Regions from separate parts of the Corynebacterium heidelbergense genome, predicted to be linked through region 1. Evidence: predicted binding sites of a transcription regulator. Region 1 holds the regulator's gene; each other region holds the start of a gene.

The links. The regulator LexA, encoded in region 1, represses DNA repair genes until DNA is damaged. The targets are predictions, from matches to a motif close to CGAACANNTGTTCG.
Region 2: CHEID_RS06175 (HNH endonuclease signature motif containing protein) is a predicted target of LexA. The motif match lies at 5,165-5,178, and genes of this name have one in related genera.
Region 3: CHEID_RS03960 (SAV_6107 family HEPN domain-containing protein) is a predicted target of LexA. The motif match lies at 7,900-7,913, and genes of this name have one in related genera.

The regions. Positions count from the first base shown of each region.
Region 1 covers NZ_CP063191.1:1,268,483-1,278,156, forward strand. The annotation lists gene hrpA (ATP-dependent RNA helicase HrpA) at 1-4,173, shown strand, start outside; gene nrdR (transcriptional regulator NrdR) at 4,228-4,773, opposite strand; gene CHEID_RS05635 (hypothetical protein) at 4,904-5,506, opposite strand; gene lexA (transcriptional repressor LexA) at 5,874-6,731, shown strand; gene hflX (GTPase HflX) at 6,771-8,222, opposite strand; gene CHEID_RS05650 (hypothetical protein) at 8,297-9,073, shown strand; gene dapF (diaminopimelate epimerase) at 9,138-9,674, opposite strand, start outside.
Region 2 covers NZ_CP063191.1:1,394,521-1,404,194, forward strand. The annotation lists gene CHEID_RS06150 (alanine/glycine:cation symporter family protein) at 1-603, opposite strand, end outside; gene mutM (bifunctional DNA-formamidopyrimidine glycosylase/DNA-(apurinic or apyrimidinic site) lyase) at 693-1,553, opposite strand; gene rnc (ribonuclease III) at 1,588-2,325, opposite strand; gene CHEID_RS06165 (YceD family protein) at 2,315-2,908, opposite strand; gene CHEID_RS06170 (SPFH domain-containing protein) at 2,913-3,635, opposite strand; gene CHEID_RS06175 (HNH endonuclease signature motif containing protein) at 3,704-5,023, opposite strand; gene gabT (4-aminobutyrate--2-oxoglutarate transaminase) at 5,259-6,647, opposite strand; gene CHEID_RS06185 (thiamine pyrophosphate-dependent enzyme) at 6,705-7,838, opposite strand; gene CHEID_RS06190 (aldehyde dehydrogenase family protein) at 7,857-8,804, shown strand; gene coaD (pantetheine-phosphate adenylyltransferase) at 8,809-9,297, opposite strand; gene CHEID_RS06200 (ThiF family adenylyltransferase) at 9,308-9,674, opposite strand, start outside.
Region 3 covers NZ_CP063191.1:892,046-901,719, reverse strand. The annotation lists gene CHEID_RS03990 (UDP-N-acetylmuramoyl-L-alanyl-D-glutamate--2,6-diaminopimelate ligase) at 1-1,077, opposite strand, end outside; gene CHEID_RS03985 (peptidoglycan D,D-transpeptidase FtsI family protein) at 1,081-2,940, opposite strand; gene ftsL (cell division protein FtsL) at 3,286-4,167, opposite strand; gene rsmH (16S rRNA (cytosine(1402)-N(4))-methyltransferase RsmH) at 4,181-5,170, opposite strand; gene mraZ (division/cell wall cluster transcriptional repressor MraZ) at 5,703-6,134, opposite strand; gene CHEID_RS03965 (DUF3040 domain-containing protein) at 6,673-7,068, opposite strand; gene CHEID_RS03960 (SAV_6107 family HEPN domain-containing protein) at 7,368-7,787, opposite strand; gene CHEID_RS03955 (GNAT family N-acetyltransferase) at 7,977-8,618, shown strand; gene CHEID_RS03950 (methylenetetrahydrofolate reductase) at 8,615-9,604, opposite strand.

The DNA of each region.
Region 1 (9,674 bases):
GTCACCGTCGAGCGCGTTATTCCCGCTATTTCCTATCCGGAAGCTCTGCCCGTTTCCCAACGCCGCGACGAGATCATGGCGGCCATTCGCGATCATCAGGTGGTGATTGTCGCGGGCGAAACGGGGTCCGGGAAGACGACGCAGATACCCAAGATGTGCCTCGATCTCGGCCGGGGTCGGCGACAGGTTATCGGACACACCCAGCCGCGGCGCCTTGCAGCCCGCTCCGTTGCCGAACGAATCGCGGAGGAAATGGGCACGTCGGTGGGCGAGCCCGGCAGTTCGGTGGGCTATAAGATCCGGTTTGACGATACTATTAGTCAATCCACCGCCGTGAAACTCATGACCGATGGTGTTTTGCTCAATGAGATTCAGCGGGATAGGACGCTCAAAGCCTACGACACCATCATTATCGACGAGGCTCACGAACGCAGTCTCAATATCGATTTTCTCCTGGGCTACCTCAAGCAACTGCTGCCGCGCCGCCCGGACCTTAAGATCATCATCACCTCCGCCACCATCGACCCGGAGAGTTTCGCCCAGCACTTCAGCGATTCCCGGGGCAATCCGGCGCCCATCATCGAGGTCTCCGGCCGCACCTTTCCGGTGGAAATCCGGTATCGTCCGCTCACCACCGAAATCATTGAAGACGCCACGTCCACCGTGCGCACCGTCGAGCGCGATCCCCTGGAGGCCCTCACCTCCGCCTGCCGGGAACTCATGAGCGAGGGCGACGGGGACATCCTCTGTTTCTTCTCCGGCGAGCGGGAAATCAGGGATGCTGCAGAAGCGCTAGAAGGCGAGTTCAATGGTGGCGGGGGTCGCCCCGGGTCCAAGCGCGTGGACATCTTGCCCCTATTCGGGCGGCTCTCCAACCAGGAGCAGCACCGCGTCTTCCACCCGGGTGGGCGTCGGCGCATCGTGTTGGCGACTAACATCGCAGAGACTTCTCTCACCGTCCCCGGGATTCACTACGTGGTGGACACCGGTCTGGCGCGAATTTCTCGGTACTCCAGCCGAACGAAAGTCCAGCGCTTGCCCGTGGAGGAGATCTCTCAGGCCAGCGCAAAACAGCGATCGGGCCGGTGCGGCCGCATCGCCGACGGCATTGCTATTCGCCTGTACTCCCAGGAGGATTTCGAAGCCCGGCCGGAATTCACCGATCCGGAGATTCTGCGAACGCACCTCGCAAGCGTCATCCTCGCTATGGCTGCATTGGGTCTGGGAGATATCTACGATTTCCCGTTTGTCCTACCGCCCGACAAGCGTGCCGTGAAAGACGGCATCGCGCTGCTCGTGGAGCTAGGAGCCCTTGACGAGGACAAGGGTCACCGCAAGCGGAACGCCACCGGCGACGACGGCTCGGCAACCGGGTCGAGCGCGGCTGGGAATTCCGGTTACAGCTTGACTCCGGTGGGGCGTGACCTCGCCCGGATTCCCGCCGACCCGCGCCTGGCCCGCATGCTAGTGGCGGCCCACGCTGCGGGGGTAGTAGACATGCTGGCGGTGCTTGTGGCGGCTTTGTCCATCCAGGACATTCGGGAGCGCCCGCTAGAACACCAGGCCCGGGCGGACCAACTGCATGCGCGTTTTGCCAGCGATTCGGATTTCACGTCAATTATCCTACTGTGGAACTACATCCAAACCCGGCGCAAGGAGTTGAGCGGCAACCAGTTTCGGAAACTCTGCCGTGAGGAATTTCTGCACTACGTTCGAGCCCGGGAATGGATGGATCTGGTCCGCCAATTTCTCAGCATCGTGCAGGACCTCGGCTGGGAGATTTCTTACATCCCCCACGTGCGTGAGCTGGTTTTCGACCCCACCGCCCTCAACGAGGATGTACTGCACCAGTGCGTTCTCTCCGGAATGGTTAGCCATATCGGAATGCGTGAGGGTAACTCGCGTCAATTCCTGGGGACCCGAAACTCTCACTTCGTCATCCACCCCTCCTCGCAGTTGGCCAAGAAACCGCCACAGTGGATTATCGCCGCAGAGTTGGTGGAAACATCCCAGGTGTTCGCACGAACCGTCGGCCCCTGCAAGCCGGAGTGGGTGGAGCAGGTCGCAGGCCACATGACCAAAGCCACCTACTCGGAACCCTATTGGTCCGCGAAACGCTCGGCAGCCATGATCCACGAGAAAATCATGCTGCTGGGATTGCCCATCATCGCGGATCGGGTGGTCTCCCTAAGCAAGGTGGACCGGCCCCAGGCCCGGGAGATGTTCATCCGCCGGGCTTTGGTGGAGGGCGACTGGCGTACCCACCACCGCTTCTTCGCGCACAACCAGGAAGTTCTGGCCGAAGCCTCACAACTGGAGGACAAGGCCCGTCGGCGGAACATCGTGGTAGACGACGAAACCCTCTACAACTTCTACGATGCTCGCCTGCCGGAGTCCGTCGTCAGCGCCCGGCATTTCGATAGCTGGTGGAAAAAGGCCCGTCACGGGCATCCCCACCTGTTGGACTTCGACCTAGATGCCCTTATCGAATCCCCGGAAGCAGCCGCGGCAGCCGGTGAGTTCCCGGACACGTGGATCCAGGGCTCCCTGCGCTTTGACCTGTCCTACGTCTTCGAACCGGGCCGTCCGGATGATGGCATCACCATGCGCGTGCCGCTCCCCTTGCTGGCTACGGTGGACGAGGAACAGGCCCAATGGTTGGTCGCAGGAATGCGGGAGGAATTGTGCGTAGCTCTCATTCGTTCCCTCCCCAAGGCCCTGCGCAAATCGGTTGTGCCGGCCTCCAACTTCGCCGCAGCGGCGCTCGGCAGGATGAGCGCCTTCGACGGCCCCATCGACCGCGCTCTGGCAGACGCATTGAGGGCCTTAGGTGGAACCGGGATCGACGCGGAGGATTTCGACTGGTCAAAGGTCCCGCCTCATCTACGGGTGAACGTTGCGGCCATTGATCGCCACGGCAAGGTGGTGGCCGCGAGCCGAGATATCTCCCAACTCAAGGCGGACCTTTCGGGCCAGATCACTCAGGCCATCGCCAAGGCCAGTGCCCAGGGGCGAATGCGCGGAGCCGGGCACGGTGCTGCGGGGTCGGACGGACGGACCGGCGGCCAGGGGGCGCAGGACACACGCAACGGGCACGGTGCTGCGGCCAAGTCCGGCTCCTCTGGGGGCCGAGGCACGGGCTCCAAGGGGCGGCGGGGTGCCGCATCGTCCGCTGGCATGGGCGGTGACGAGCTGACGCGAGCCGCTAAGTGGACGGCGGAGGGTATTGGCGTCATTCCGGAACATATCGAGACCATCATTGACGGCCAGCCGGTCCAGGCCTACCCCGCCATCTTGGCGCAGGACGGCGCAATGATCGTCCGGGCATTTCCGACGAAACAGGCAGCGGCGGCGCAGCAGTTCAAGACGGTGCTGGATCTCATGGTCACTGCAGTACGGGTGCAGCCGCAGCAGATGATCAAGGGGTTACCCCTGCGCCAGCGCGTCGCGATGGGGACCTATGCCAGCCGCGTGGGCACCGATTCCGCCCCGAGCTCCGGGAGATCGAACGGCGGGTCGAAACGAACCGGGGCATCGAACAAGACCGGGGGCTGTAAGCGGAATGGTGGGGCGCAGCAGACCGGGGTGGCCCAGGGAGTAGAGGGGCTTGTCGCCGACTGCGTGGCTGTGGCCTGTCGGGACATCCTCACCTCGATTGGCCCCGTGTTGCGCGATCCGGATGAGGCGGACCGTGCGATCGAGCAGGCCAGGCAGAAGGTGCCGGGGATGGTCCGGCAGATGGTGGTTGCTGTGGCGCCCGCCATTCTCGCCGTGGAGGACCTCCGCGCGGAGTTGCGGGAATGGTCTGGGCCGATCATCAAGGACATTCAGCAGCAGCTCGGGTTTTATCTGCCTCAACACGCGGTGGCGAGGCATGGCGTGGGGCACCTGAAGCATGTGCCGCGGTATGTTGCGGCCGTCAAGCAGCGGTTGGAGGACCTCGAAGCGCAGCCTGACCGCGATGAGGACCTGGAGGAACAGGTGCGCCAGGCTTTCGAGTACTACCGGGCGACTGTCGATCGGCTACCGTCTGCGCGGGCTCATTCGCCCCAGCTCAAGGAGGTGCGGTGGATGATTGAGGAGCTGCGTGTGAGCCTGTTCGCCCAGAACCTTGGCACGACCCGTTCGGTATCCGTGGCGCGGATCCGGAAGGCATTGGAGAAGATCCGCTAGGCGCATGGCCAGCCCTTGTGGAACCGCCCGGACCCGTTTCCCGAACCGCCCATGTCAGTCGGCTCGCTGGGGTAATTCCACTAGGCTTCCCCCTCCCGCACGTCCCTCCGGTGGCTCTGTTCGCGGCGGGTCGTGCATCTCGGTCGCGGCCAGCACCGTGTGGGCCCGCAGGGTCGCGATCTCCTCCTCGAAGTCTTCTGCTGAGGTAAAGGACTTGTACACGCTGGCGAATCGCAGGTAGGCGACTTCGTCCAGGCGGCGGAGAGGGTCTAATATGGCCAGCCCAATGTCGTGGGCGGGTACCTGCGATCCGTGGGTGGCTCGGATGCTCTGCTCGACTTCGTGGGCCAGTCGTTTGAGGGCATCCTCGGAAACTTCTCGGCCTTGGCAGGCTCGCGACACGCCCCGGATGACTTTGTCCCGGCTGAATTCCTCCGAGACTCCGTTGCGCTTGGTGACCAGAAGAACGGAGCGTTCCAGGGTGGTGAAACGCGTCCGGCATTGCGTGCACTCACGTCGGCGGCGGATAGCGACACCGCCGTCGACGGTGCGGGAGTCCACAACGCGAGACTGTTCGGAGCGGCAGGAAGGGCACAGCACGCCGCCTAGCTTAGCCACCCAGCCCCCGCTCGCCCCATGACCTTGTCCCCTTTTTCACCTTGTTCCCTTTTCACGCACGGCGGGTTGCCAGTCAGGGGAAGAAGGCACCTGGTAGGCGGAAGGTATCTGGTCACAGGAAGACGAGTGGGCTCATTCCCGCGGTGAGGATGATGGACCCCACGGATAGGGTCAGACCACCCGGGGACTCGGCTACCCGGCGAGCGGTCCGGAGAAATTGTCCCCACCGCCGAACGGGCGTGCCTCCGTGGGCCCGCGCGGCACCGTCCCGAGCCGTACGGTCGGCCCGGGCACGCTGCACATTCGAACAGCCGCTTGTGGATACCTGGCTCCGCCCCCGGGTTCGCGGTCCGCGGGATAGGGCCAGACCGCCTCCTGCGGTGTTCGAACCGGCGAGTTCACCGCGATCCGCCCAATCCGGCTTTCGAGTCCGGGGTGTGCGACCCGGAGCGGCGGCGGTTTCCGTACGTGTGCCCCGGGCGCTCTGACCGTCAACTACAGACTCGACGACCCCTAGGGAGATGAGCTTCTGGACGTGATGGCCGCGGTGCACCTTCGCCGGGGACAAAGCCGGGCGCACCGCCGCGGGGCGGACGCGCGCAGTGCCCCGGTTCCCCGCCTCCAGACAGCGAGAGGTGAGCACAACAGGCTGTTTAGCGCCGACTGCGGGGCGACGATCAGCATGACGGATATCTGGGAAGCTGAGAATAGTCACGGCGCGGAAGTATCCTTTCGCGGTTGGAGATGGCTAACTGGGGACGAGGAGCTATCCCCGGGAACCACCGGCGGCTGAGGAGATATTCCTCCCCTGGCACTACCTGGCGGCCACGGGTTCCACTAGTAGAGCGCACGGGCGGGACATTCCCTGTGTAGAGAACATCGAACAGAGCGTTTTATCGTACACCCGTTCGAACTTGTCCATGCCTGGAAAGTTAGCACGCGTGTTCGAGCCTGTCCATACAAACCCCGAAACTTTTCGAACGTATGTGTCACGAATCGTCCAGCTCATCGTGTAGCGTGATAACAGCCAGGCGCCGGAGGCGTCACACCATCGCTGTTGCGGGGACGAGAAGGAGAAAACGATGGCACCACGGGAAAGCTCCACACCAGGGGACGGCACGGTAGAGCCGCTGCGTGGGCGGCGTAGCTCGAAGGGGAAGAGCAGCACGGCCAAGACCAGCGCGAAAGGCTCCGACAAGGGGGCCGAGAAGGCCACCCCCAGGCCTGCAGGCAAATCCAGTTCCCGCTCCCCCAAGCGGGCCCCGCTGACCGACCGGCAGCGCCGCATCCTGGAGGTCATCCAGGATTCCCGCGCGCTTCGGGGTTATCCCCCGAGCATCCGCGAGATCGCCAACGCCGTGGGCCTGCAATCCACGTCCTCCGTCTCGCATCACCTCAACTCCCTCGAGAAGGCGGGTTACCTGCGCCGCGAGGACAAGAAGCCCCGGGCCGTGGACGTGCGTTCTTTCGACGGCAGTGAGTACGACGTCACTTCCCGGAAGAAGCCGGGACGTCAACCCCGCCCGGCTCCGGCAGCCGAAGAGGACTCCGCGGCCCTCCTACCCCCAGCAACCTACGTCCCGGTGGTCGGGCAAATCGCCGCGGGCAATCCAATCCTCGCCGAGCAGAACGTGGAAGCCCACTTTCCCCTGCCCACGGAATTGGTGGGCCAGGGCGAGCTCTTCTTGCTCCAGGTGGTCGGCGAATCGATGCAGGACGCCGGTATTTTCAACGGGGACTGGGTCGTCGTGCGATCGCAATCTGTCGCAGAACAAGGGGACTTCGTCGCAGCAATGATCGACGGAGATGCCACCGTTAAGGAGTTCCATCGCAACGCCGAGGGCGTGTGGCTGCTCCCCCACAATGATCTTTTCGAGCCCATCCCCGGGGACGAAGCCCAAATCTTGGGCAAGGTTGCGGCCGTTCTGCGCAAGATCTAGCCCCGCCCCCCGGCCCGGCGCAGAAGCTCGCCCTGCGATCTAGGCCCCCAGGCCCTCCGCGCGAAAATCCGCCAGCTCAGCGGCAACCACTGCGGGCAGGCGCACGTCCACAACCGTTCCCGTAGCCCCGTACTCTTCGTGAGTTACCGTCCCCACCTCGTGGAGACGCGAGATAAGGTCGCCCCGGGTGAAGGGGATCAACAACCGAACGTGTTGGTCCAGCGAATTGAGGAACAGCTCCAGCCGGGCCTCCAATTCCGCGATGCCCTCCCCCGTGCGCGCGGAGACAAAGACAACGTCATCCAAGCGATGCCGCAACTCGGCCAGAACAATCGGGTCCGCCGCATCCACCTTGTTCACCACGAGGATCTCCGGCGGGGCCGGGCGCCCGGTCTCCGCGACAATGTCCCCGATAACGGAGTTCACGGCCGCGATCTGCTCCAGCGGGAAGGGATCCGACCCATCCACAACGTGGAGGACCACATCGGCTGCCAGCACCTCCTCCAACGTGGAGCGGAAAGATTCCACAAGCTGCGTGGGGAGGTGGCGGACAAACCCAACCGTGTCGGTGAACACCACGGCCCGGCCATCGCGCAACTTGGCCCGCCGGGTGGTCGGGTCCAGGGTCGCGAACAGGGCATCCTCCACCAACACCCCCGCCCCGGTCAACGCGTTGATCAGCGAAGACTTCCCCGCGTTCGTGTACCCCGCGATAGCTACCTGAGCGAGCGCCGCACTATCCCGGCGCTCCCGCTGCACATCCCGGGACGTCTTCATCCCCGAGATCTCCTTGCGCAACCGGGCCATGTCCGCCCGCAGGCGTCGGCGGTCAGCCTCGATCTTCGTCTCACCCGGTCCGCGCAGCCCCACGCCGCCGTTGGATCCGGCCCGCCCACCGGCTTGACGGGACAAGGCACCGCCCCATCCACGCACCCGCGTAATGAGGTACTCCATCTGGGCCAGCGCCACCTGGGCCTTGCCCTCCTTCGACTTGGCGTGCTGGGCGAAGATATCGAGGATGAGCATGGTGCGGTCGATCACCTTGACGTCCAGGGCCTTCTCCAGCGCGATCATCTGCCCCGGACTCAGTTCGCCGTCGCAGATCACCGTATCCGCGCCCGTTTCCCGCACGACGGCCCGCAGCTCCTCCACCTTCCCCCGGCCGATATAGGTTCCCGAGTCGGGCTTGTCCCGTCGCTGGTACAACACATCCACGACCTCCGAACCGGCGGTATCCGCCAGGGCTCGAAGCTCCTCGAGGCTGGCCTCGATCTGGGCCAGGCTGCCCTGGGTCCACACCCCCACCAGCACCACCCGCTCCAGGCGGAGCTTGCGGTACTCAACGTCGTAGCCTTCCGCCTGCTCGTCGGTGTAGTCGCTGACCCCCCGGGAGAGGCGGCGCAAGCTGGTGCGGGCCTCGAGGTCCAGCTCGCCTACTGTCGGGTCCTCTTCGGACCATCCCGGCTCACCGGGCCATTCTTGCTGTGTCATTGTGTTCTTTTCTACACCGGTGCGACCGGAACCGGCGTAACCGGTGGGGGTTTGGCAGGGCTAGCATGGCTGTCATGATTGCGGAGCTCAACAGCATCGGACTGAACTTCCCCCGGTGGCAGGATGCCCTGGAGGCCGCGTATGCCTCCGGCCGCCTGGGGGTGCTGGGGGAGGTTGGCGACGGCCAACTCCTGTGCTACGACGATGCCAGCGGCAGCCGCCTCGTCATCCTCGCCGCCGAACCCTACGGTTGCTTCGCCAGCTTCCGCACGGGAGCCCCCACCACCGGCCACATCTCCATGGTCACGGACATCATCGGCGTGGTGGACATCGTCGCGGACACCACCGAGCTGCACACCAGCGGCCAATCGGCCCCTGTCCTCGGTACGGTCACGGCCACGGTAGATCAGGGGCCACTATTTTCGGACGTCGGTACCCTCAACTACCAACCGATAGCTCTTTCCGCCATCGCCACGGATGTCCGGCTTCACGCCGACGGCGCCGGGTCCCAGGAGCCCTCCGTGGTGTCCACGGGGTACCGGGATCTATCCGCCGGAAGCACGGCCCCGCACGCCGGGGCTCAGATCCGGGTGCCCCTCGCCTCCGTGCGGCCCGGGCGAAACGAGCTCACGGGGCAGAGCTTCACGATCGCGGAGGTGCAACAGCCCTTTCCCTTCACCCTGCTCCTCCCCCACGACATCGCGGACCCGGCAGAGCTGGGCACCACCGTAGTCGAGGGCGCCGTCGTTGAGGGCACCGTGCAATTCGCCGTCTCCCTCTCCGCGCCCGCGACCTGCGGCGGCGCCGGGGGGTGTGGATCGGGTAGCTGCGGGTGCGACGGCTGCTCCTAACCGGCGGCCACCAGAGCGCTTTAGCCAGCTCGGCTTCACCCCCGTGCGCTGTCGTTTCTGGGCGCTAGGTCACGGAGTTGGCGTCCAAAAGAGGAAAAGAACCCCGGAAGACAATCTGAGATGGGCCGGTGAGCGTGGAACCATCCTCGGTCACGCTCACCTGGACTTCTCCGCCGGGCACGGAGACAGCGACATTCCCCACCCGGCGCCCCCGGTGGGCAAGCGCTGCCACAGCCGCGGCGACGGTGCCCGTCCCGCAAGACTCGGTCTCCCCAACCCCGCGCTCATGCACCCGCATATGCGCCCGGCCGCCGGCCAGCGGGGTCAGCAACTCCAGGTTCAGGCCCTCCGGGAAGACCTCCGGATCCCCCTCCACGGGCAACGGCACGGGCAGTTGCGCCAGGGAATGGGCGTCGTGATCCTCCAGGACTACAGCCAGGTGCGGGTTACCCATATCCACGCCGAGTCCCCGCAACTGCTGGCCATTCCACCGGGCCGTGGCGGGCCCGAGGAGGTGCGGAGCCCCCATGTCCACGCTGACTACCGCGTCCCGGGCGTCGGCACGGTGGAGGACCACCCGCTTGGCCCCGGCGCGGGTGCC
Region 2 (9,674 bases), 130 kb from region 1:
CACACCGCCGAAGATGACGAGCGCGCTGAGAAGGGCGATGACCAACCCGATGCCGGCGGCGGTGCCGGTGGAGATGGCCGAGTCTTGTCCCCGGGCCACCTGCAGGGAGGTGCCCATGGATTCCACGATGGAGTTGGTCTGCACGGCGTTGTAGACGAAGCCGTAGGTGATGGAGATGGCCACGGCGAAGACGATGGCCAGGGGGCGGGCCCGCAGGCCGCGGGTCATGTAGTAGGCCGGCCCGCCGCGGAATCCTTTGCCGTCGCGGGTCTTGTACACCTGCGCCAGGGTTGCCTCCACGAAGGCGGTGGCCCCGCCCACGACGGCAACGACCCACATCCAGAAGACCGCGCCGGGTCCGCCGAGGGAGATGGCGATGGCCACGCCGGCGACGTTGCCCGTCCCCACGCGGGAGGCCGCGGAGATGGAGAAGGCTTTGAATGGGGAGATCTCGTCCTTGTGGCTATCTTTGGGCGGCCGCTCCGTGATGGAGCGAAACATGTCCGGGACGTAACGGATTTGCACGAGCAGCGTGCGGATCCCGAAGTACAATCCGGCCCCTAAGAGCAGGAATGGGATGATTTTCCACAGCACCCCATTGATGTCTTCGCTGAAATTCCTGAGCAGTCTCCATGCTTTTTCAAGCTACACGACGCCCCATTCGCTTCTTTTGGAGTTAGTGCTGGCACTGGTTAGTGCTGGCATTGGGGGCAGTAGTGGGAGCTGCGATTCATCCACTGTTGGCGCACAATGGGTTGCCCGCAGACGTTGCAGGGCTGGCCGCCGCGCCCGTAGACGTTGAGGGAGCGCGAGAAGTACCCGCTGGATCCGTTGACGTTGACGTAGAGAGAATCGAAGCTGGTTCCCCCGACCTCCAGGGCCTTCGTCATCACGGCGGCAGCGGATTCGATGGTTGCGGTGATGGTCCTCAGGGTGAGCCAGCGGGCCATGCGCCTCGGCCGTACCCCGGCGGCGAAGAGGGCCTCGTCGGCGTAGATGTTGCCAATTCCGGAGATAACGGTCTGGTCCAGCAGGACGCGTTTGATCTCGGTTCGTTTGTTCTTTATGACGCCAGCAACCGCGCGCGCGTCGAAACCCTCCTCGAGGGGGTCCGGGGCGATGTGGGTTGCGATGGTGGGCACGCTGGCTTGCAGGCCGTGGGGGTCCGGGCACAGGTCCACCACGTTCCACTGGCCGAACGTGCGCTGGTCCACGAAGCTGAGCTCGCGCCGGTCGCCGTTGGGCAGCGCGAGGTCCGCGCGAATCCGCAGGTGGGGGTGGCCCGGGGGCGCTTGGATCAGCATTTGCCCGCTCATGCCCAGGTGCACAAACAGCGCTTGGGGCCGGTCCCCGTCTAGTGGCAGCCAGAGGTATTTCCCCCGCCGCTGGGCGCCGATGATGCGGCGTCCCACGAGCAGTTCCCCGAGGTCTTCGGGGGTGGTGTGCGAGCGGGCTGCCCGGGGGTGGCGGACGTTGACCGCCTCGAAGCGGGCACCGATGAGGTGGTCGTGGAGGCCGCGGCGGACGGTCTCCACCTCAGGAAGTTCTGGCACGGGTTCGGTGTGAGACTTTCTGTGGTGTGCTGGCCTATGAGCGTTCGGAGAGGCCGTGGACAGCGGCTTGCGCGGCGGCGTGCTCGGCTTCCTTCTTGTTCGCACCGGTGCCGGTGCCGCGGGCCACGCCATCGATGCTGACGACGGAGGTGAAGATCTGCTCGTGGGCCGGCCCTTCCACGGAGGTGGAGTATTCGGGGGAGCCCAGCGAGCGGGCGGAGAGTTTCTCCAGCAGGACCGTTTTCCAGTCCATGGTGAGGCCCACGGTGGGCGCTTGGCTGATGCGGTCGGCGAAGATGCGCAGGACGGTTTCGCGCGCGACGTCGAAACCGTGGACGAGGTAGATGGCTCCGAGCAGGGCTTCCATGGTGTCGGCGAGGATGGAGTGTTTATCGTCGCCACCGGTGAGCTTCTCCCCGCGCCCCAGCAGGATGTTAGGCCCGAGGTTGAGGGTGCGGGCCACCTCCGCGAGGGCGTACATATTCACGACGGCAGCTCGCATCTTGGAGATGTCCGATTCGCTGCGGTCCGGAAACTGGCGGTAGAGCTGTTCGGCCACGGAGAGCCCAAGCACCGCGTCGCCGAGGAACTCCAGGCGTTCGTTGTTGGGGAGGTGGCCGTTTTCGTTGGCGAAGGAGCGGTGGGTGAGGGCGAGGCGGAGGATGTCGTCGTCGAGGTGCACGCCCCAGGCCTCCAGGAGGGGGGTGTGGTCTGTCTTGTTGTAGGCGGCGTGGAGCGCGGCCTCCCCGGTCAGGCGTCGTTTACGCCCCATTCCGATCCTCCTGTGCCTCGGCGCCCAGGTCTTCAGCGATTTTGGCGAGCCCGGCCCATCGGGGGTCGACGCCACCCTCCCCAGCGCCCGCGTCACTGGCCGCGGCGTCGATCACGCCATCCGGGTCGGGGGTTTCGGAGGTGCACTCTTCGCCGTAGTCGGCGCAGGTGGGGCTGAAGGGGATGCCCAACCCGGCCTCGTCCAGCACGGCTTGGGTGATGTCGACGCGGTCCTCCTCGTCGACGGTGGCGACGACTTCCTCTTCACTGTGCGCCTCGTCCCCTTGGACCGTGTCCTCGTTAAGGGCGAACACTTCCTGGATGCTGAAGTCCAGGTCGGGGTTCAGCGGGTTGAGGCAGCGGGCGCAGCTTCCGGTCGCGGTGCCGTGGATGTCGGCGTCGACCATGATGGCTCCCCCCAGGTTGGTGAGGGTGGCCTCCACGCGGACGGGTGCGTCCTTGTGTATCGCCAACAGTTCCCCGCCGAGGTCGTGGGGTGCGGGCCCGGTGAGGGTGACCGCCTCCGGGCTGCCGGTGGTTCCGCGCAGCACTGGGCGAACGTCGAGGATGAAGGGGTTAGACATACCCCTAATTTCTACCCGGCTCCCCGTGGGAGCGGTAACCGGATACCCCGGCACCCTTGCGCAGGGCGGCGCGGTCCCGGCCGACGGTGCGCAGGGTGTTGGTGAGGGATTCCTCGAACTCGGCGAGCGTCGAGTCCACGTAGCGATCGCACTCGGTGCGCAGCCGGTCGGAGTCGGCGTGGGCGGACTGCACGATGCGCTGCGCCTCGGCCTCTGCGTTGCGGACCACCTCGGAGTTGGAGACCAGGCGCTGCTGTTCGGCGATGCCTTCGTCCACCGATCGTTGGTAGGACTCGTTACCGCTAGTGACCAGGCGGTCTGCCTCGGCGGCCGCGCGGGAGGTGACGTGGTCGTACTCGTCGCGGGCATCGTTGATCAGTCGATCGGCCTCGTTTTCGGCCTGGGCGACGGTGGAGGCAGCGCGGTCCTCGGCGTCCTGGACCATGGAGTCGGCCTGGGCCTTGGCGCTGGCGAGTATTTGGTCGCGCTCGGCTTCGGCGTCCGCAATAAGAGAGTCGGCGCGTTCCTGGGCATCGGAGATGATGCTGGATCGGTGGTCCAGCACATCTTGGGCGTCGTCCATCTCGATGGGGATGGCGTTGCGCATCTCGTCGAGAATGTCGAGCACTTCCCGGCGGGGAACCATGCAGTTGGAGGTCATGGGCACGCCGTAGGCCTGCTCCACCATGTTCTGGAGGTCGTCCATACCCTGGAAAGTTTTGTACATGTGGCCCACTATTCCATTGCTGCGGTTTCCGGGGTCGCTGTGACACGCGCGTCGGCGCCGGTCGGAGGTCAGAAGGGCGGCTCCTCTCCCGTGTCTTGGCGGTTGGGCGCGGCGGATGCGCTGCGGAGGTGCTGGCGGTAGGCATCCAGAAGGGTGTTGCGCTCGTTGATCACCTTCGTCCGCCGGGAGGCTCGCTGGGCGAAGGTGAGGCGCCGCAGGACGCCGTTGGGTTCGGTGGTCACGCTGTGGCCGTCCCCCACGCTGGTCCAGCGCTGGCACCCGTCCGCGCCCATGCTGACGTCCCACTGCCCGGCCGTCTTGACCCGGTGGTGGGTGCTGCACAGGCAGTGCAGGTTGGCGGTGTTGGTGGCCCCCCCTTCGCGGGAATTCTCGTGGTTGTAGCGGGCGATGTGGTCCAACTGGCAATCCTCGGCTTCCACGCCGCATCCGGGGAAACGGCAGGTGCCATCCCGCCCCATCACGGCTGCGCGGATGCCGGGGGTGGGGGTGTAACCCTTGGTGCTGTCCGCACCGGGGAAGCGCAGGTGGGTGACCCGGGAGAGCCAACGTACAGCGGCGGCGGGTTCCAGCCGCGTTCCAGCGCCGGTGATGCTGCTCAGATCGGCGGCGTTGGCGTAGAGGTTCAGCGTGACATCCGCGCTCGCCTCCCCGCGCACGAGCGCTAGGAGGGCCTGCGCCCGCGAGCACTCCTGGGTTGCGGCAGCCGAGTCGATAGCCCGGGTGAGCTCGAGGGCATCCATCTTGCCGAGCGTGAGGTGAAAAGTCGTGTAATCCGCGTTGCGCGAGTCGATCTCGAGCTGCGTCTTGGGCGGCTCTGGGGGGAGTTCGTCGCTGTCCGTCGGCCGCGCGGGCGGGTCGTACTGGGCCAGCAGGCGCTGCAGGCGGCGGTGGATGGTGCGGGGCCCCGGCACCGCCTGGTCTGCAATGGTCGGGCGCAGCGCCCGGACCACGGCGGGGTCCACCTCTGCTCGAAGCCCGGGGGACACGGCAACGAGGTCCCCGGCGATGGTGTTCAGGTGAGCCAAGCTGAAAGCCCCGCTCTCCAACATCGCTCCGGTCTTGGGGTAGGCCGCCAGCATCGTCCCGATGTCGCAGTACATCAGAGCGGCGCTGTGGGAAATCCCCAGGCGCGCCGCAATACGGGTGGTCACGTCAGTGATGACCTCCTCGCCTTGGGGTGCGCAGGCCTCTGCGATGCGGAGGTGATGGCGGTTGATCGCGACGGCGTGGCCGCTCAGATCATCGTCGGTATCGCATACGCGCCAGCAGGCCGACTGTTCGGCCGATTCCGGCGGCGGTTCTTGCTGTGGTTCCCGTGGTGGTCCCTGCTGTGGTTCCCGTGGTTCCTGTGGTGGCTGGGCAGTCATAGTGGGCCCCTCTCCCCCTTCTTGTTCCCCAAGTCTTTGCTGCGTGACCCGATCAATTCAGGCACACATCCACGTATAAACCACGCCCGGGACATCCCCCCTTCCCCACATCCGAAATACCCATTTCTGGACGCCAATAACCGAACACCTGTTCGAACATTCACCGTCGAGCACTGGTTTCTCCACCCCCAACTGGGGGGGGTGAGGCACCCCCGCTGCTAACCGAGGCTCAACGCTAACCGGCGCTCACCTCTGCGCGGATCGCGTCCGCCAGCACGCCGAGCCCCTCGCGGAGGAGTTCCTCCCCGATCACCAACGGCGGCAGTAGTCGCACGACGTTGCCGTCCATGCCGCAGGTGAGCACCAGCACCCCGGCGTCCCGGCACCGTCGAGCCACGGCGGAGGTCAGCTCTGCGCTGGGGGCGGAGTTGGCGTCCGCAAATTCAAGAGCCATCATCCCACCCCGACCGCGCAACTCGGCCACGCCACCGCGCCCCTCCCTTCTTCCTTCCTGCCCTCTTTCCCCAGCACCTGCGACGGATACCAGCGGGCCCAGAACCTCGCGCACAATCGCCTCGATCTCCCGGGCCCGAGAGCTGAGGTGTAGGCGCTCCATCTCCGTCAACGCTGCCAGCGCAGCCGCGCAGGCCACAGGATTACCGCCATAGGTGCCGCCGAGGCCGCCCGGATGAGGTGCATCCATGATCTCCGCCCGGCCCGTCACCGCAGACAGCGGCAGGCCCCCGGCCACGCCCTTGGCGATGGTGACGAGGTCCGGCTCAACCCCCTCCTGCTCGCAGGCAAACCAGGCACCCGTCCGACACAGCCCCGATTGAATCTCATCGGCAACGAAGACAACTCCGCGCTCCCGGCACCACCGCGCCAACTCCCGTAAGTATCCGGGGGCGGGGACGACGAATCCACCCTCGCCCTGGACCGGTTCCACCACCAGGCAGGCCAGATTGCCCGCTCCGATCTGCTGCTCCAACACCGAGATGGTGCGCTTGGCCGCCGCAGGTCCACTCAAGCCGTCGCGCAGCGGATAGGAGGTAGGAACGCGGTACACCTCGGAAGCAAACGGACCGAAACCGGATTTATACGGCATGTTCTTTGCCGTCATGGCCATGGTGAGATTGGTCCGCCCGTGATAGGCGCAATCCAGCACCGCCACGCCATTGCGGCCCGTGTAGCTGCGGGCGATCTTTACCGCGTTCTCCACGGCCTCAGCCCCGGAATTGAACAGGGCCGTGCGCTTTTCGAAGTCCCCGGGAGTCAACTCCCCCAACCTCTCGGCCACCTCGATGTAGGACTCGTAGGGGGACACCATGAAGCAAGTGTGGGTGAACTTCGCCACCGCCTGCCCCACCGCGTCCACCACCGCGGGATTGGCGGCGCCCACGGTGGTCACCGCGATGCCAGAACCGAGATCGATGAGCGAGTTGCCGTCCACATCCACCAACACACCGCCGTCCGCCTCAGCGATGTACCGCGGCCACAGTGGAGTGACGGAGCGGGGGACACTCGCTTCTAACCGGGCCTGCAGCTCTTTGCCCTTCGGACCCGGCTGGGTGGGCCCGGTGGTCAGGCGTCGGCGCTGCGGTAGGCGGTAATCCAGGTTGTCCATGGTGGGCGGGTTCCCTTCGGTTGTGTGTTTCGGTCCTAGTTCAGGGCTGCGTTCTCGTCAGCGTCGGTGCAAGTGCGTCGGCTCGAACATGCGCAGCACCGCAGGCAGCACCACCACGCGGGGCTGGCCGGATTCCAGGGCTCGGCGCACGGCCTCGGGGGCGTCGGCGACGGTCGTCTTCTCCGCAGCCACCCCGAAGGCCTCCGCGAGTGCCACGAAATCGGGCCGCGCCAACTCCGTGGCCGTGGCTGCACCGAACTCCCCCTCCATGTACTCGCGCAGAATCCCGTAGCCCCCGTCATCGACAATGAACCACGTCACCGGCAGAGACTCCTGGGCGAGGGTGGCCAATTCCGCGATGCCGTAGAGGGCACCGCCATCCCCGCTGACCGCCAAGGTCGGGCCGGCCCCGGCGAAAGCCGCGCCGATGGCGGCGGGCAGGCCATAACCGAGCCCGCCGGCACCCTGGCCGGAGTGAAAGTCGCTCGCGCTGGCGTCCCACGCCGACCAAGCCCAGTAGGCCAGCAACGTCATGTCCCAGAAGACCGGGGTCTCCGGGGGCACCGCGGCACGCAATCCTGCCAGTAGCGCCCGCTCCGTCGCGAGATCCTGGCCGTCTAGTCGCTGTTCCAATGTGGCCAGCAACTCCCGGATGGCGCTGCGGGCACTCTCGCGGCGCTCTGGGGTGGAATGGGCGCCCAGTGCCGCCAACTCATCCGCGATCCCGGCCAAGGCCAGGCGCGCATCCCCGTGGATGCCCCGGCACGGGTGGTTCGCGCCGATTTTGCCGAGGTCCGCCTCGATCTGCAGCACTCGGCCCGCGGGCCGGAAGGTGTGATAGTTGCTGGACAGTTCCCCCACGCCACTTCCCACGATGAGCAGAACGTCCGCACTTTCCAGGAACTCCGTGGTGGCAATGTCTTCGATCCAGCAGCGGGCGGAGAGTTCGTGATCCCATGGCAGCGCGGCCTTGCCTCCGATGGTCGTCACCACCGGCGCGTCGAGCTGTTCCGCCACGCGGCGCAGCTCCTCCTGCGCACCCGAGCGGACCACGCCCCCACCGGCCAGGATAACGGGCCGCTCCGCCGCGACCAGCTCTGGCGCCGCCGCGTGGATCTCCACAGTCAGGGGCTGTGGGTCCCGCCCGCTGGCCGCCTCTCGCACGTCTGCCCCGCCGGTGGGAGCCACCACCCCCTGGAAGGAATCCGATTGACGCGGCAGTCCGTGCAGGTATCCGTGCCAGAATCCGCCGCCGCCATCGCGGACATTATGGCTGCCGCGGGCGTTCCGACGGGGGTGTACACCAACCTCCGCGCCACCCACGATCAGGTCTCCCACCTGCTCATCGAGGATCCGCGGGTCCGGGGGATCTCCCTCACCGGTTCAGAACGCGCCGTCGCCGCGGTGGCCGCGCAGGCCGGGGCGGCGCTGAAGAACGTTGTGCTGGAGCTGGGCGGTTCCGATCCCTATGTGGTGCTCTCCGCCCAGGACATTCCCGCCGCCGTGGCAGCTGCGGTACAGACCCGGCTGGAAAACACCGGGCAGGCCTGCAATTCGAACAAGCGCATCATCGTCCACGCGGATATCTACGAGGACTTCGTCGCCGAGGCCGTGCGCGTGGTTTCCCAACTGCAGCCCCGACCCCCGGCGGAGATCACCGATGGTGTGGGCCAGCGCTTCTTCGGGCCGATGAGTTCTGCGGGGGCGGCGGAGAAGATCGTGGCGCAGATCGAGGCCGCGGTCGCCGCCGGGGCCACCGTGCACACCGGCGGGCAGCGGCTGGACGGGCCCTGGGCCTCCGGGTTCTACGTCTCCCCCGCCGTCCTCACGGATGTGCCAGTGGGCTCAGAGGTCTACTACGAGGAGTTCTTCGGCCCGGTGGTCACGATCTTCCGCGCGGCGGACGACGCCGAGGCCCTGCGGCTGGCCAACAACACCCCCTACGGCCTGGGCGCCAGCGTCTTCGCTGATCAACCCGGCCGTGCCGAAGCATTTGGGGAGCACCTGCAGGCCGGGATGGTGGGTATCAACGGGGAGGTGCCCATGACCGAGGAGACCCCCTTCGGCGGGGTCAAGTCCAGCGGCTATGGCCGGGAGCTCGGTGAACTGGGCATGGAGGAGTTCGTGAACAAAAGGGTTATTTGCGTCCACAAGTAGGACATCAACCGAACTTCGCCGCTACCGCTTCCACAACCGCATCGGGCAACAGGCCGGTGACATCCCCGCCGTACTTCGCGACCTCCTTGCACAACGTGGAGGAGACGTAGCCGTACTTCGGGTCGGTGAGCAGGAAGTAAGTATCCACCCCGGACAGGTGCTGATTCATCTGGGCCATGGGCAGCTCGTACTCGTAGTCCAGGGAGGTGCGCAAGCCCTTGACGATCGCGCCGATCTGGTGCTCGCGGAAGTAATCCACCAGCAGCCGATCCCAGGTATCCACGGTGATGTTCGTGGGTCGCCGGTCTTCCGGTAGGCCCCCGAGGGCCCGCTCGATGAGCTCCACCCTCTCCTCGGCGCTGAACAAGCCGTTCTTGTTGGGGTTGTAGGTCACCAGGACGGTGACGTGCTCCCAGTCGTGGGCGGCGCGGGTGAAGATGTCCAGGTGGCCGTTGGTGACGGGGTCGAAGGACCCGGGGCAGACAACACGCATGCGGCCCATCCTAGCTGTGCTGCTGCAGGTTCCAGGCGAGCATCCCACCGGCCAGGCTGCGCAGGCGGGTGCCTTCGGGGGCCTGCGGTGCCAGGGCGCGCACGGCAGTGGCGGATCGCCCGCCCGCATGGCAGTAGACCACCACGTCCCCGTCCTCTTTATGCTTGGGGACGCCACCCCACCCCGCGCTGAGCAGACGATCCAGGGGAATGTGCCGGGCCCCCGGGATGGAGCCCTCCGCCTCGCGTTCGTGGGCTTCGCGCACATCGATGAGCAGCGGTCGGCGGGACGGCTCCCCCGCCTGCAGCTCGGTCCGCAATTGTTGGGCGGACACCTGCGGAACGGGCAAGCTGCTGGCACAGGCCGCGAGGGTATCC
Region 3 (9,674 bases), 380 kb from region 1:
GGGTACCTGCACGTCGGCGAGCGCAACGGCCGCGCGGCGCGAGGCCACCCCGGCAGCGGTGGCGGAGGCGATGGCTATAACGCTGTTGGCGACGTTGAAGCTGCCGGCCAGGCCGATGCTGTAGTCGATGGTTTCGCCCACCCCGTCCGCCCCGGCGCGGTGGGTGAGGGTGATGTTCTGCCGACCGGACTGGGATACCTGGACCGCCTCCACGTTCCACGTGGCCGCGCCCGGCCCGGGAGTGGCGCTGACGGTGGCGGCGCCCTCGGTTTCGCTGGCCAGGCGCTGGCCCCACACGTCCTCGATGCAGATCACCGCCTGCTGCTTAGCAGCCGACCGGGGGGCGGAGTTGGCCCCGTAGGCGCCATCGGGGTCCACGAACAAGGTCCGCTTGGCTTGAAAGTAGTCCTCCATCGTGGGGTGGAAGTCCAGGTGATCTTGGCTGAGGTTCGTGAAGGCCACGACGTCGAAGGGGATGCCGCGGACCCGACCGAGTTGGAGGGCGTGGGAGGACACCTCCATGACGACGTGGGTGACGGATTCGTCCCGCATCTGCCGCAGTAGTGCCTGCATCGTCGGCGCTTCCGGGGTAGTCAGTTTGGTCTCTACCGGACGGCCGTTGATTCGGGTGCCAGTTGTGCCGATGATGCCGACGTGGTGCTCGCTCATGAGGGCCCGCTCCACCAGGTAGCTGGTGGTTGTCTTGCCGCTCGTGCCCGTAATCCCCACGATCGTGAGGCCCTTGGCGGGGTGACCATAGACTTCGGCGGCCACGGGGCCCATCCACTTGCGCACGTCATCGACGATGAGCACCGGCAGCTCGCAACCGTGCTCCTCCAGCAGCTTCGCCCCACGGGCATCCGTGAGCACTGCCGCGGCCCCGGAGGAACTGGCGAAGGTGGCCCCGTGGGTGCGGGTCCCGGGCACGGCGCAGAACAGTCCGTCCGCGGCGACGTCCTGGGAAGAAATGGAAGCACTGTGCACGCTGACGTGGGCATGCCGGGGGGCCACGTGACCGCCGGTGAGATCGGCGAGGTCGTGCAGCGTGGGCGGAGAGTACGGGCCAGAGTAAGTCATTGTCTAGTGATCCTGCAGTCTGAGCATCGGGCCGGGATCCGGCGATAGCGGAACGTTGTAGTGGTCCAGCAGCCACGAGGCAATGTCGTTGAACAGGGGAGCTGCGGTGCCGCCGGCGCCGCCGTCCGGTCCGCGCTGGGGATTGTCCAGCATGAGCGAGACGACGAAGCGCGGGTTGTCCGCCGGGGCGATCCCGGTGAACGTAATCCAGTACGCAGAGTTGGAGTAGGCCCCGGTATCCGGGTTGATCTGCTGGGCAGTGCCGGTCTTACCGGAGATTTGGTACCCGGGAATCGCTGCCTGCGGAGCCGTGCCCCGGTTGAGCCCCGTCGGGTCCGCCTGGGTCACGCCCCGGAACATGTTCACCGCCGTCTCGGCGGTCGACGGGGACACGACCCGCGTGGAGGCCGGTTCGGGGACCGGGATGTTCGTGCCGTCCGCGGCGGCGATGGATTTAATGAGGTGGGGCTGAACCCGCACCCCTTTGTTGGCCAGCGCTTGGTAGATGCTGGCCATCTGCACCATGGTGACGCTCATGCCCTGGCCGATGGGCAGGTTGGCGAAGGTGCCCCCGGACCACTGGGGCAGGGCTGGCATGTAGCCGGAGGACTCGTAGGGCAGCCCCAAGTCGGTGGGTTGCCCAATGCCGAACTTCTGGAAGTATTCGTACATCTTGTCCTGGCCCACCCGCTGCGCCAGCATGAGCGTGCCCACGTTGGAGGACTTACCAAATACACCCGTGGTGGTCAGCGGCAACACCCCGTGCTGCCAGGCATCCTTCACCGTGACTCCGGCCATGTTGATGCTGCCTGGGACCTGCAGGACCTCGTCGGGGGCCGTCTTCCCCTCCTCGATGGCCGCGGCGGCGGTCATGACCTTAGCGACGGATCCGGGCTCGAAGGTATCGGCCGTGTTGCGGTCCCCGAACACCTTCTTGTCCCGTAACTGCTGCTGGATGTCCCCGTTGGGGTTGATCGTATCCGAGCTGGCCATCGCCACAATCTCCCCGGTTTGGGCGTCGAGCACGACAGCGTTGGCGGCTTTCGCGCCGGACTTTTCCCGGGCCTGCTGCACCTGCTGTTGGACGAACGTTTGGGCGTCCAGGTCGATCGTGAGCTTGTACGCATCGCCGTCGACTGCGGGGTGCTCGTCGCGGGTGGACCCGGGGATGGCATAGCCATCTCCAGCCACGTCCACCGTGCGGGACCCGTTGATGCCCTGCAAGTGCGAATCCTGGGCGAGCTCCAACCCAAACTGCCCCTGGTTGTCTGCGCTGATTTTGCCCACCACGTTTTGGCCCACGGCCCCATTGGGGTACATCCGCACGTCCTGGCGCTCCGCGGTGATCTCTGGGAACTTACTTACAACCGCCTGGGCGACATCCGGGTCCACGTCGCGGACGAGCACCTCGTAGGTGGAGTTAGAGGTCAGGGTATCCCGCAGGTCCTTCTCCTTGATTTCCGGCCGACGCTGCGAGGTGTTCTTCTTGCTGGCCTCCTCGATCATCCCGGGCAGGGTGCGCACAATCTCATCTAGCCGCTGGTCCGGGGCCGCCGCTTGATCGGGATATAGCTCGTGGCGCTCCTCCATGTACTGCCGCAGACGATTCGGGTGCACCGACAGGCTGCGGGCCTCCATCGTGTACGCCAGCACCTGCCCATTGCGGTCCGTGATCTGGCCCCGGTGGGCCGGTTCTGCAATTACTGCGGTGCGCTGCTGGGAGGCCTGCTCCGCCAGGTTGGGTCCCGCGATGAGCTGCACCCACGTCAGCCGCAGCACCATGGCGAGAACAACGAGGACCACGATGAGGAGCACAATGCGAACGCGCTTGTTGAAGCGCGCCGTACTGGCGTCCACAATCATCCAGGAGTTGGCCACCGGAGACCGACCCGCGCGCGCAGCAGAGGACCCCGATGGGGATCCGGAGCGGTCATTTTCAGCGGCCAACGCGGACGGTCCTCAACTTTCGGGTCAGCAGGGTGGGTTATTGCGGCATGGGTCGGGATGGGCGGGGCTAGGGGGTGCGGCGGTGGCGACAAGGCCGCCGTCTAGCGGGCACCACCGGCTCGCTCGCTATTGTGTACCGGCCGGCGGACAAAATCCGTCTCGGCACCGCTGCGGCGTGTCACGTGCGATTGGAGTTGGGGGTGGGGCGAAGGCGAGCTCGAACAAGGGGTCCGTATTGCCCGCCTCGGCCGACCGCGGAACTTAGGTGCGGGGAGCAACGGGGGCTGCCGGTGCCGAGGCCGGGGCTGCCGGGGCCGCAGCGGGAGGGGCGGCAGGCGCAGCCGCAGCGGGCGGGGCAACAGGAGCAGCGGGCCCAGTCGACGGCGCATAGGGCAACTCCGCCGCCTGGGGTGCGCCGGCGGGCTGCCCGGGTGTGCCCCGAATCACTGCGGCTTGTCCGGCGGGATCGGAAGGGGCCAGCCCTGGGACGTTGGCGGTCTCGGCGGGGTTGGACGTAGCCCCCCGGCGCTGTTGGCGGCCGTTGACGTCCTGAATCGGCCGATTGCCCTCAGCATTGCTGGGCCGGGTCTCCACGATGTCCCGCCCATCCGCTCCCCGAGCCTCCAAAACACCGGGTTGGTTGGGCACGACCATGCCCAACTGCGCGGCCCGCTCCGCGACGTGACCAGAGGACCGGGCGACGGTGACATCCCGCTCCAGGCTCTCCAGCTCGTTGCCCACAGAAGTCGTCTGCTTGCGCGCCTCGGCGATCCGGAAGGACTGGTCCGTTGTCACCGCCGACAAGTACATGATCACCGCGATGCCCACGATCAGCATCGCCGCGACCACCCCCACGAGGCGAACGACGGCCGAGTTGGCGCGGTTGTAGTCCACCACTCGCCGACCGCGGACGGAGACGGTGCGCCGTGCGCCCACCGAAGTCCGAGGTGCCGCCGCTGCCCCGGTGCGGGGGGAGGTGCGTCGAGTCTGGGTTGCCGAGGGAGATGCCGCCGCCGCGCGCTCGACGCGGCGCGGGCCCACGGGGGTCTGCGTGGCCCCGGGGGTTTTCCGGCGGTCGGGTCGGAATGCCGTGCGGCGCTCAGTCCGGGGTGGCAGGTCGTGGAGGGTACCTGTCGGGGGCATGAGGGGGGTGTCCTTAACGTTCTTGGTGGGGCCGGGAGGTGTGCTGTCGGATGCGTTGCGCGGCTCGCACGCGAACGGGAGCTGCTCGGGGGTTGGCGTCGATCTCGGCTGGGCCAGCCCGCTCAGCCCCGCGGGTGAGCAGTTCGAACTCCGGTTCGGTGCCGGGCAGTTCCATGGGCAGCCCTGCCGGGGTGCGGGAAGTCGTGGCCTCCGAGAAAGCGCGCTTGACCAGGCGATCTTCGAGGGATTGGTAGCTCATAAACACCGCTACTCCCCCGATGGGCAGGCAGCCGAGCGCCGCGGGGATGACGCGCTCCAGGGCCTCCAGCTCTCGGTTGACCTCCACGCGCAATGCCTGGAAGGTCCGTTTGGCGGGGTGACCGCCTGTGCGCCGACTCGCCGCGGGGATGGTCGCGTAAAGCAGTTCCACGAGGCGCCCGGAGGTAGCAAACGGCTCGCGCTCCCGTTCCCGGAGGACAGCGGAGGCGATTTTGCCTGCGAAGCGCTCATCGCCGTAAGTCTTGAGCACGCGGGCCAGGTCCCCGTGCGAATACGTGTTCAGCACATCTGCGGCGGTGAGCGGGAGTTCCGGGTCCATGCGCATGTCCAGGGGCGCGTCGGTGCGATAGGCGAAACCCCGTTCCTCCCGGTCCAACTGCATGGAGGACACGCCGAGGTCGAAGAAGCATGCGGCTACGCCAGTCCGCCGGACGCTCTCCGACACATCGCCGCTGGACACCAGGCTGTCGAGCGTTTCCGGGAGAGCATCGAATCGCGTCTTTGCGCTGACGAAGCGGGGCCCGAAGGGGGCAAGGCGTGCACCGGCTTCCCGCAGGGCGTCCGGATCACGGTCCAGGCCCACGACGATGGCGGTGGGGAAAGCGCGGAGAAAGGCCTCACTGTGTCCCCCGGCGCCGAGGGTCCCGTCGACGATGACGGGTGCTTCCGGTTCTTTCCAATTGTGGACGCCAATACCTACCAGCTCCACCATCCGTTCGCACATCACCGGAGTGTGCCCGGGCTGAACACCGGCCGCGGTCTCGGCGGGACGAACTCCGGCCGAAGTGTCGGCGGACTGGGATGCGTGGTCGGGTGTGGTGCGCGATGGCGCGCCGGGGGTGATGCTCATGTTCTGGGGCACCTCCTTTCTGTGGGGGATGGCTCGTAGGTGGCTCGGTGTGGCCGGTTCGCGGGGATATAGCCGGTTGGCAGGACGGGATTGACTGTCAGGGCCCGGCTAGTTCCCGGATACGGCCGGTTGGCGGGGTACGGCCGGTAGCAGCTGGGGGCGGGAAAAAGGGGGCCGTCGGCGGCGGTAGCTGGGGTGCTACGGACAGGGCCCCACCTGGATGGCTCCGCGGGCTTGATGTTGGGGAAGTACATCAAACGACCACGTTGTTCATCCAGGTGAGGGCCTGACCGCAACACGGTGATCTCCGACTGATCGCTCGGGTGGTCGCCCGGGTGGTCGCCGAATGCTCTCCGGGTTCTGACCTGGCCATCGCTGCGCCGAAGCCGACGGAGGTGAGGGGCACCTAGAGGAACTCGGCGAAGGCCTCGTCGATCCCCTCGGAGAAGTCCGCCTCGTGCTCGCGGTTGTATTCGGACCAGGAGTCGGCATCCCAAATCTCTAGGAAATCCACCGATCCGATGACAACGCATTCCTTGGCGAGCCCCGCATAGTTCCGATGCCCAGCGGAGATGGAGATCCGCCCCTGTGAATCCGGGGTTTGTTCATCTGCGCTGGCGGCGAGGTTTCGAACGAACGCCCTGGCTTTGGGGTTCGTCCGGGAGGCGGCCGCCGCTTTGCGTGCTCGCACGAGGAATTCCCCGCGCGGATACACCGCCAGGCTGCGGTCCTGACCCTTTACCACCATGCAGCCATCGTGGAGTTGCTCGCGGAACTTAGCGGGGAGCGTGAGGCGGCCTTTGTCGTCCAGCTTGGGGCTAAAGGTGCCGAAGAACACGTCTGCGGTTCCTTTCTGCCGTCGTCGCTGTCAGCCCCACACGTTCCCAATCCGCAAGCAAAACCCCTGGTCGCGATACCGGGCCCTTACTTGCTCTGTGGAGTTATTCGGCGTGAACAGCCACTCCAGTTGTTTGGCGGAAGACCCTGCACGTGGGATGCGGGGAATCCCCCTGGTCACTGCACCAGCTGTCACATGAGCCCCATGCTACCCCACTTTCCCCCACGCAACCCACAATTAGCGGTCAGCGTTTGTCTCTCCAGAAGGCTTCTCAACTACTTTCTGCTGGTCTTACTGGTCTTTCCCGGCGTGGGGGGAAGTGGGGGAAAATTCCTCACCGGGGTGTCGCCGGGGGGCGTCGCTTGAAGTGGTGCGTGGGCACCATTCGCCGGGGAACCTTCCTGCGCATGCAAAAACCCAGGATGACGGCTGTTGTTACCGACATCCTGGGTTTCGGCCCAGTGTCTATGGGGTCCGGCCCACTGGGCGTGTGGGGTGACCCAGCGCCTACGGGAAAGGGCCTTGTGTGTGCCTCTAGCTAGCGCTCAAATCGCTTCCGGAAGTTGTTCTCCATCCGGTCCCCTAGGTTGCCATTGGGAACACGGGCCCGACCCGGGCGGGACTTGCCACGCTGGGGGGCGCTTCCCACCTTCGGGGAGGGTTGAGTGCCCCGGAAGCCCAACATGCCCCCGGCGAACATGATAAGGAACCCCAGAATGCTGAGGGCCACGAACCACAGGGAGTGCTGGGCCAACGCGATGCCCCCGATAAGCGTGACGAGCCCAAGGAGAAGCAGTGCGACACAGCGAATGTTGAAGGAAAAGCCGGAGTGCGACCCGGCCTTCGCCGCACGCTGGGCGAAGCGCGGGTCCTCCGCAGCCAGCGCTTGCTCGATCTCCGCGAGCATGCGCTGTTCCTTCTCAGATAAAGCCACGGTTGTCCTCCACTCTGGACGGTCTTGTTCACGGTTGACACGGTGTGCGAACGGCACGGCGCGCCGAGCAAAATCCGGCCGATCAAGTTGGTTCGATCGAGCTAGTGATAGCCCAATCCACCAGTTTTCGTTGCTGACGCTTTCACACTCTCACGGTGTCAACGCCACGGGCGGGTTTTTAGTTCCTCAAGCGGACCTGCCCGGAACTGGTTGCCTGCGCCTGCGCTTACAACCCCATCGTAGTCGCTCCGGCGTGTTCCTTAGATCCGATTGCCCAGACCACTACGGCAGATTCTCCCCTACCCGGCTGCCCCCAAGGTCTGCGGCTGCAAGCCGGCGGCTAGGCGCGCCTCCTCGATCAGTGCGCTGGCGTCGCGGTAGACGGCGTCCATAACAGAGCTCGGAACCTCCCGCTCCAACCCCATGTCCACCCGATTCACATAGCGCGCATGAGCCTCAAAGTTCGCCGCCCGATCCGCACGCTCCGGGGACACCCGACGCAACCGGGACCACGCAGACCCGGCCGGCAGGCGCTTGCGCCCCTTTCGCTCCGATTCGATGAGAGAACCGGCGGCCCGCAGGGCTGCCCGATAGGCGTACACGATGGCCACCTCCGCCGTCGCCGCAGTGCGAGCGAGTTCCAACTGATCTTCGGCAGCAGCCACGAAGGCCCGCGCATCGGGGCGAGTCTGCCACCCTCTCCGCTGCTGTGTCGCCATTGTTCGGCCCACCTTTCCAGTCCTGGTCACCGGCGCTCCGGAGTCCCTGTCTTTGGTGCTGCTCACGCTAACGCCGCTGCGGGACATCGCCATGCCATGATACCGGTTTTATAGAACATATGTTCGATGCGACCAACCTTTACCCTAAAGCTGCACCTTTGCGTGGACAACCGTGGCACCATGGACCGCATGTTCAGCCAGCCCACCGTGCCCCCCGCTGCCCTGCGGGTGGACGTGGTTCGCCTGAACCCCGACCAGTTCCTGCGCCACCTGGACCGGCTCGTGGACATCCACCTCGCTGCCATGAGGTATCCCCGTTCCGCCCACCAGGGCCGCCGGGTCTTGTGGCGTTCGAATGCCCAGGAGCCGCAGTTTGCTTGTCACGTAGCTCTGGCGCATCCGCACGGCGAGACTGCCAACCCCGATGCTGACGGCCACCACCCCGTTGGCGTGTGCTTCAGCTTCCTCGGCACCGCCGCCACCTTCTGGTACAACTCCGTCTATGCGGGTCTTCGCAACATCGGCTGGAGCACCGAAGCTATCCGGGAGTTCATGGGCAGCTACACGGAACTCTCCGAGGTGCACCTCCTACCGGAGTGGCAGAACCAGGGCGTGGGCACCCAGTTGTTGGCCCAGCATCTGCGCACCGTGTCCACCCCGGCTGTGATGCTGTCCACCCCGGAGGCGCGTGACGAGGGCAACCGGGCCTGGTCGCTCTACCGCAAGTTCGGTTTCCGGGATGTTCTCCGGGACTTCCACTTCGGCGGAGACCCCAGGCCTTTTGGGATCCTGCGGCGGGAACGGCCGGACATCCCCGAAGTTCGCAGCTAGCGAACCATGTCGTGGCCGTACTCTTCCCCCCAGGCTGGAGCCATCCCGAGGTTGTGCAGGACCTCCTGGGTCGCCCGCACGTTATTCATCGTCATGAAGTGCAGGTCAGGGGCGCCCTCGGCGATGAGGCGCTCAGCCATCCTCGTGGTGATACCAATGCCCACCTCCCGGATGCGATCGCGATTGGCTCGCTCGTCCCCACCGGCGGCTGAAAGCAGCTCCCGCTCGATGTCGGCGGGCAGTTGGGCCCCCGCGAGCTCCATCTGCTTGCGTACAGAGCGCAGGGAGGTGATGGGCATGAGCCCAGGGATGATGGGCTTAGCCCCCTCCGTCGGGTCGGCTGCGGCCAACCTGTCTCGCAGGCGCAGATAATGGTCGACGTCGAAGAACATCTGGGTGATGGAGTACTGGGCCCCGGCTCGGAGTTTGCGGAGGGTGATCTCCGTGTCCTGCTGCAGATCATTGGCCCGGTAGTGGCCCTCGGGGAAGCTAGCAATGCCGATATCGAAAAAACGCCCCTCCGGCATGGCGGTGACCAGCTCGATCAACTCGCTGGCATACCTCAGGCCACCCGGTGTTTGCACCCACTGGCCCGTGGGATCCCCCGGAGGGTCCCCCCGCAGCGCCAACAGGTTGGTCAACCCCAGGCTGGCGTAGGCCCGGACCATGTGGATGAGCTCGGGGACCGTGTGCTCCACCAACGTGGTGTGTACCAGGGTGGTCAACGGCTTAGTGGCCAGCCGGCGAGCGACGCGCAACGTGCGCTCCCGGGTGGATCCTCCCGCCCCGTAGGTCACGGACACGAAGCTGACCCCGAGGTCGTGAAAGGCCTCCGCCGCCGTGAACAAGCGCAGCTCGGCCTCGTCATCCCGGGGTGGCATGAACTCGACCGAGAAGGGTACCCGCCCGGGGGTGTTGAAACGCAGGGTGTCGGAGACCGCGACCTGGCGGTACGGCAGGGGGGCGGGGCGGGGAGAATCCGGCATGTCAGGAATCTTAACGCCCGCGACGTGTGGTGCCCTCCAGACCACCGGCTCCTGCCGCCGCCGTCCATAT